Regions from separate parts of the Hymenobacter sp. genome, predicted to be linked through region 1. Evidence: riboswitches for the same ligand, from Rfam matches in the RefSeq annotation. Region 1 holds a riboswitch; the other holds the start of a gene.
What was found. A riboswitch is a leader RNA that binds a small molecule or an ion and turns the genes downstream of it on or off. The one in region 1 is predicted to bind cobalamin.

Region 1 (3,401 bases):
GTGTTCTACGTGAACCTGCCGCTCGGCGCGCTGGCCCTGTGGTTCATTCTGACGCAAATGCCGGCCTTGCGCCCGCGCACCAAGCCCAAGCCCTTCGACTACCTCTCGGCCTTGCTCCTGATGACGGGGCTGGTGCCGCTGGTCATGGCCCTGCAACTCAACAAGGCCGAATACGGCTGGACGTCGCCGGTCACGCTGGGGCTGTTCGGCGTGGCGGTGGCGTCGCTGATGGCGTTTGTGTTTCGCAGCCTGCGCCACGAAAACCCCATTCTGGATTTTGGCCTCTTCCGCAACGACGTGTTTCGCACGGCCAACGGGGCGCTGTTTCTGTTGGGCGGGGCGTTTCTGGGCATCATCATTTTCCAGCCCCTGTTCATGGTGAACGTGCTGGGCGAGTCGGCCACCCGGGCGGGCGTCAGCCTCATTCCGCTGTCCATGGGCGTGGTGATGGGCTCGCTGCTGGCCGGGCAAATGGTGTCGCGCTTCGGCCACTACAAGCGCTGGATGCTGGGCGGGCTGGTGGTGTTGCTGGGTGGTCTGTCGCTGCTGGCCACCATGCCCACCACCATTGGCTATTACCAGATACTGGGCTACTTGCTGCTGTGCGGCATCGGCCTGGGGCCCACCATGCCGCTCTACACCCTGGCCATTCAAAACGCCATCGAGCCGCGCCTGATGGGCCAAGCCACTTCAGCCTGTCAGTTTTTCCGGCAGATTGGCGGGGCCATTACGGCCTCGGTGCTGGGCACGGTGCTCACGCTCACGCTGGCGCAGAGCATTCCCGTGGGGGCCGCGCCGGCCGTGGTACCCGTGAAGCAAGCGGTGGTATCCGAAGGGCCAGCCTTGCCCGCTGCGGCGGCTACGGGGGCGGCCTCGCCGGTGGTGCGGGCGGCTTTCTCCAAAGCCATTTCGCGGGTGTACCTGGTAAATATTGTCCTGGTAGTTGGAGGTCTGCTGGTCACGCTTCTAGTGCCAGAGCTGCCCTTGCGGAAAAGCAATGCGGAAGCGCCGCCAGCGTCGGAATAAAGCGCCTCGGCACTTTGCCGAAGTATCAGTCAGCGCCCACCTGCTACCTTCGCCCTGTCGGTTCTCAATTTGATTTCCTTCAATCAGCGGACGGTTTTCGGCCGGGGCTTCGGCGCCGACGGAAATTAAAAGGGAATCGGGTGCAACTCCCGAACAGACGCGCTACTGTAAGTTTCCCGGCCTCACCGGTCGGAGCAGGTAGCCCCAACTAGGCCCATTGGTCCGCCGTGTGCGGACCGAGAAGGGCGGGGCTCACCCGAAACAAGTCAGGAGACCTGCCGGCCGCCGAGTGATGCTGCTCCCGCGCTACGGGGCTGGCATTGGGTGGGCCCGGCTGCCGCGTGCTGAACGTGGGCAAGTCGACGTGCATTCGGTGTGGGCTGAGTAAAAGCAGGGGCATGAAAGCAAAAAGTGGCCTTCCCCGCCTTCTTACCCCTTGCCATGCTTCTCGCCGACCGTATTGCCTGCGCCGAAACGCGCATTTTCAAAGCTGTATTCCCCAACACCACCAATCACTACGATACCCTGTTCGGCGGTACCACGCTCATGCTGATGGACGAGGTGGCCTTCATCGCCGCCACCCGCTTCTCGCGGCTGAAAATGGTGACTGTGTCCTCGGAACGGGTCGATTTCACGCATCCCATCCCCGGTGGCACGCTGGTGGAGCTGGTGGCCAACATCGAGCACGTGGGCCGCACCAGCCTCAAGGTGCGCGTGGAGCTTTTTGTGGAGCAGATGTACACCGACGAGCGCCGCCGGGCCGTCACGGGCCTGTTCACCTTCGTAGCCGTAGACGAGCACAAGCAGCCCGTCCGCATTCTTGCGGATTAGGGCTTAGTTGTTCGTTGTCAGTTGTTAGGCTCATTATCGAAACTAACAACTGACAACGAACAACTGACAACTAAAAACCTAATGCTTCCCCAGTCCCACCCAGCCGCGCTGCACGGCATAGTACACGCTCGTGCCTACCACCAGCCCCACCAGGTAGCCATACGGCAGCCCGGCGCAGAGCAGGCCCACCAGCAGCGCCACCAGCATATCAGTGCGGATGCCGCTGATGTCGCGCAGCAAAGCGGCCAGCGTGAGGGCTTCAAACAGCAGCAGCACGCCAAGAATGGGTAGCGGGAAAATCTGGACCACTTGCTGGAAACCCTGGCTGAAGAACAGGCCCAGGGTCAAAAACAAGCACCCGTACAGCACCACCGAGCCGCCCGTGCGGGCCCCAAACGCGTAATGCCCCACCATGCCGCCCGAGCCATGGCACACCGGAAAGCCTCCAAAAAATGGGCTCACCAAGTTCATCAGGGCATAGGTCAAGCTGATTTGGCGCACCGTGAGGCCGCGCTCGGGGAAGTAGTCGGCCGCAATCTGGCGGGTGGCCAGCACCGAGTTGCCCAACGACAGCGGAATCTGGGGCAGCGCCAGCAGCACCGCGCCGGTGAGTATGTCGGCCGTTTGAGGCAGGTGCCACGTGGGCAAATGCACGCTAATGGCCTTTTGGGCCGTGGCCAAGTCCAGCTTGAAAACCAGCGCGTAAGCCACGCCCAGCGCCACCACCAGCAAGGCCGCGGGCCAGCGCCGGTTGCCCAGTAGCACCACGATGATGCCAAACGCCGCCGCCGCCAGCGCGTAGCCGCCCACGCCATCGGCGGGCACGTACTGCTTCAGGGCCAGCGTGGCCAACTGCAAGGCCAGCCCAAACTGAATGCCGCGCACCACGGCCTTGGGCACCAGCCGGGCCAGCGCATCAATCAGCCCCGTTATCGACAGCAAAAACATGCTGACGCCAATGGCCAGCCCGCCGCCGAAAATGACCCGGCCCGGAATTTTCTGGGCAATGACCAGCGCCGCGAATGCCTTGAGCGGCTGCACGGGCATGGGCATGCGGTACCACAAGCCCGAAAACACCTGCATCAACCCGAACAAGATGAGCACCCCCGCGCTGTCGACGCCCGACGCCGCGATGACACCAATGAGCAGCGGCAAGTCCGTGCCCAAGTCCCCAAACGCGCCGGCCAGCTCGTTGCGGTCGAAGCGAATGGGCGGGCGGGCAGGAGCGGGGCGCGGTTCGGCCTGGGTTTGGGTTGGAATCATTGGGTTTTCAGCAAGCGCTAAGGCTAGTAAAGTCTGGTTAGCACTTGAATTTTACACTATTTGAAGTTGATAACTTCGCCGTCTAGGGGAAGCTGCACGTGCCGAACCGGCTGAGGGCCTGCAAGCAATTGAACCTTGGTTGCGCGGTCGAGAACGTCGCCGATGGCAGCCGAGCCGAGTCGATGGAATGCGTCAAACGTGAACGGCAGTCCCTCCGATTCCTCAAAAGTCGCCCTGGTGGCGAGTTGGAAATGCAAGTGCGGCGCGTTGCTATTACCGGA
Region 2 (3,401 bases), on a different contig from region 1:
TGCTAAGGCTGGGCAGCCACTGCACCCAGTCGTTGACGTCCTGACGAAAGGCCGTGACTTCGGTTTCGGCCGTAACGCCGCTGGGCCACGTCAGGCGGTGGCGCAGGCCGGCCTCGTAGCCCAACCCTTCTTCGGGCCGCAGCTTGGGGTTGCCGCCGGGCAGCCAGTACCGTTCGTTCAGGGTGGGGGCGCGGTAGCTGCGGGCCGCACTAGCTTTGGCGGTGACCTGGCGAGTTGATGAGTTGGTGAGCAGGGAATCCTGCGCTAATGATAACAGGTCCCACTCCCCTCCCACCGTGGGCGTGAGCGGCGCCAACCCGGCTGGCAGAGCGGCCTGCCGCAAGTTGGCCGAAAGGCGCAGGCCGGGCCGGGGGTCGTAGCGCAACAGGGCGAACGCGGCTGCCCGGTTCTCGGCTACTTTGGCCATGCCGTAACCATCGACCAGGGCGCTGAAATGCTGCGCTTCGGCGCCCAGGCGCAAGCTGCCCCGGGCGCCCAGGGCGCTGGTGTGCTCGGCCTGGGCCTGGGTGGTGCGCACCCGCGAGTTGCTGGGGTCGCCGCCGTCGCGGTAGTTCAGGATGTCTTCGAACCAGGCCCCGCGCACGGCCCACTGCCGGCGGGCGGCCACGTGGCGGTAGCCCAGCACCAAGCGGCGGCTTTGGTCGTGCTCGCGGGCCTGGGTGGCGGTCACGTTCACACCCGACTGGATTTCGCGGTCGGCATCGGTCAGCCACGCGGCGGCGGTTAGCTCGCCGGCTTTGCCCACGCGCCAGGCCACGTCGGGGCTGATGCTCCACTGGTGGCGCAGGGCCGCATTGCGCAGCTGGTAGCGCACGGGGCCACTCGCTTCGCGCAGCACATACGAATAGTTGTTCTGAGCTTCGCGGTAGCTGCCGGCCACCCGCACCGCCACGGTGGGCGTGGCCGTGCGGGCTTCGAGGCTGCCGCCCCGCACGCCAAAGCTGCCCGCGTCGGCCTGCACGCTGCCGTGGAAGCCGGGCCGCCAGTCGGGCTCGGAGTTGAGCAGGACGGCGCCGCCCACGGCGCCACTGCCGTAGAGCGCCGCGGAGGGGCCAGGCTGAATGGCCACGCGGGTAGTGGCGCCAATGGGCAACAACGAAAAGTCGTTTTGGCCCAAAGTAGGCAGCATGATGTTCAGTCCATTCCAGAGCACGGCCGTGTGCTGGGCCGAGGTGCCCCGCAACGCAATGGTGGCCAGCTGGCCGGGGCCGTAGTTCTTGAGCGCAATGGGGGTGCGGGCTTGCAGCACGTCGGCCAGGTTGCCGCCGCGGTACTGCCCCAGCACGGCCGAGTCCAGCTCGAAGCGGCGGCTGCCCACGGCAAACCGCTCGGGGCCCACGGCGCGCACCCGCACTTCGGGCAGGCGGTGGCGCCGCCGGCTCAGCTGCGCAGAATCGGGCGGCGCGGCACCGGCGGGCGCGGGCTGTTGCGCGTGGGCCGCGTTCAGCCCAAGCACCAGCAGCAAGCCGCACCGCAGCGCGGCCCGACTTAATTGAAAAAAATGCATCCGAATCAAATTTTCGGTTAGGAAAATTCGATTCAAAATCCGCCGCCAAACCGCCTCAATTGAGGAAGTCAGTCGTCAGACCGAGGCCGAAAAACAGTTGCTAAACCGGCTACCCGAAAGCAGCCGCTGTTCTCTTTCTCCATTCGTCCTCCGCGAATGCTGAACCTGTGAATGCTGTGGCAGGTCTCCTGGCTTGCTCCGCCGAGTGGGCCGCCTTCCCATCCAACCACCAGTTTTCGAACCGAAAACCAGCGCCGAACAGTGGCGTGCGGGGCCCACCCCGATGTGAAGCGTACAGTTGCGGGGACAGCTCCGGCGTTGAACCGGATTCCCTTTTCAGCCGCGCCTCCGGACGGAGGGTTGGCACCATAGCGGGGCAAAGGTAACATGCAGCGCGGACTCTGCGAGTCCGCGTGTGGCAGAACGTTCTTCCGCACGCGGCTTCGCAGAGTCCCTCCAGGTACAACCACGCTACTCGCTAACGGCGCACGGTGAAGCCCACAAAATATTCGTGGTCACTCAAGCGGTTCATGGCCAGGTGGGTGCCAGCGTCGAGCTGCAGGTTCTTGGTCACCTTGAAAATGGGGGCGAAGTTCAACGAGGCTTGCCAGCGGCGCTGCTGGGTGTTCCACTGCCCTACCGCTTCGCCAATGAGGCCCACTTTTTCGGTGAAGTCGTACTCGACCGCCACCGACGGCATGAGGCGCACAAAGCGGCGGCCTTCTTCGCGGTCGTAGTTGAGGTCGGTTTCGAGTTGAACTTCAAGGTTGGCGTTGTCGCTCAGCTCCAGGTCGGTGGGCAGCACCAGGCCATATTCCATGCCGCCCCCCCCTACCCGCCCGCCGGTGGGCAGGCGCGCGAAGCCGATGACGGCCATGGCAAACTTGCCTTCCTGGTCGTCGCCCACAAAGTTGTGCTTCACCCGCAGGGTCACGTCGCCGAAGCCGGCCTGTCGCTGCTGCCAGTCGCTCGCTTCGGCGGGCCGCTGTTTGGCTACTTTGTAGAGGGGCACTTCGAGTTGCAGGTCGGTGCGGCGGCTCAGGCCCAGCTTGAATAGGGTGTAGGCGTACTTCCACTCCCGCTCCCGCTCGGTGTTTTTCGAGCCGTTGTTCACCAAGCGCAGCAGGTCCATTTCGAGCTGGGCGTGGCCGGCGTCGACGGTGAAGGGGCTTTCGGTCACGCCGGGACGGTCGGGCTGCAGCTCGCGCAGGCGGTTGCGCGGCACGGGCTTGCGCCAACTAAAATGGGCCGAGTCGTAGGGAATGGGTTTCTTGGGAGCTTGCTGCGCCCACCCCGCGGCAGGCAGCAGAAGCAATAGCCAGAACAGCTGTTTCATGCGCCGTGTACGTACCGCCGAGGTTTTGGTCACGGTTTCGGCCATGCAGCTTTTAGCTGGTGCCTAGGGTGGCAGCTTAAAACGGCACCACCACTTTCACGCTCACGTTACGGCCGGGGTTATAAATACCCGAGCGGCCATTGGGCGAAGCGGCGTAGTATTCGAAATACTTCAGCCGGTTGAGGTGGGCCTGGTAGGCGGTATCAAACAGGTTGTCGACCTGCACAAACAGCTGGGCCACCGGGCGGCCGGCGCGGGTGCTCCAGGTGGTGCCGGCCCCCAGGCCCAGCAGGGCGTAGCCGACCGTAGCGGTTTCGGTGTTGTCGAGGGCATAAAACCGGGTTTGGCGGGCGCTGCCGTCCACGGTGGCCCGGAAGTAGGTGCCGCTGAGGCGCCCGGAGCCGGTGGGCAAGGTGGCGCGCAGCTCGGAGCGGCCGCGCAGGGGCGGAATGAGCGGGAGGTAACGGGCGGCGCTGCCTTGGCGTTCCAGCACGGTGGCGTCGGCGTTTTCGCCTGTCACGTAGGCGGCGCTGCTGT

Region 2: linked by a shared signal. The riboswitch ahead of VF629_RS02065 (TonB-dependent receptor plug domain-containing protein) and the one ahead of VF629_RS02270 (acyl-CoA thioesterase) in region 1 are both predicted to bind cobalamin.

What each region holds. Positions count from the first base shown of each region.
Region 1 covers NZ_DASVSI010000016.1:2,004-5,404, forward strand. Annotated here, with positions in the region: gene VF629_RS02265 (MDR family MFS transporter) at 1-1,026, shown strand, start outside; cobalamin riboswitch at 1,101-1,323, shown strand; gene VF629_RS02270 (acyl-CoA thioesterase) at 1,468-1,857, shown strand; gene VF629_RS02275 (putative sulfate/molybdate transporter) at 1,936-3,120, opposite strand; gene VF629_RS02280 (M23 family metallopeptidase) at 3,177-3,401, opposite strand, start outside.
Region 2 covers NZ_DASVSI010000013.1:3,917-7,317, forward strand. Annotated here, with positions in the region: gene VF629_RS02065 (TonB-dependent receptor plug domain-containing protein) at 1-1,528, opposite strand, end outside; cobalamin riboswitch at 1,690-1,914, opposite strand; gene VF629_RS02070 (transporter) at 2,007-2,864, opposite strand; gene VF629_RS02075 (TonB-dependent receptor) at 2,941-3,401, opposite strand, start outside.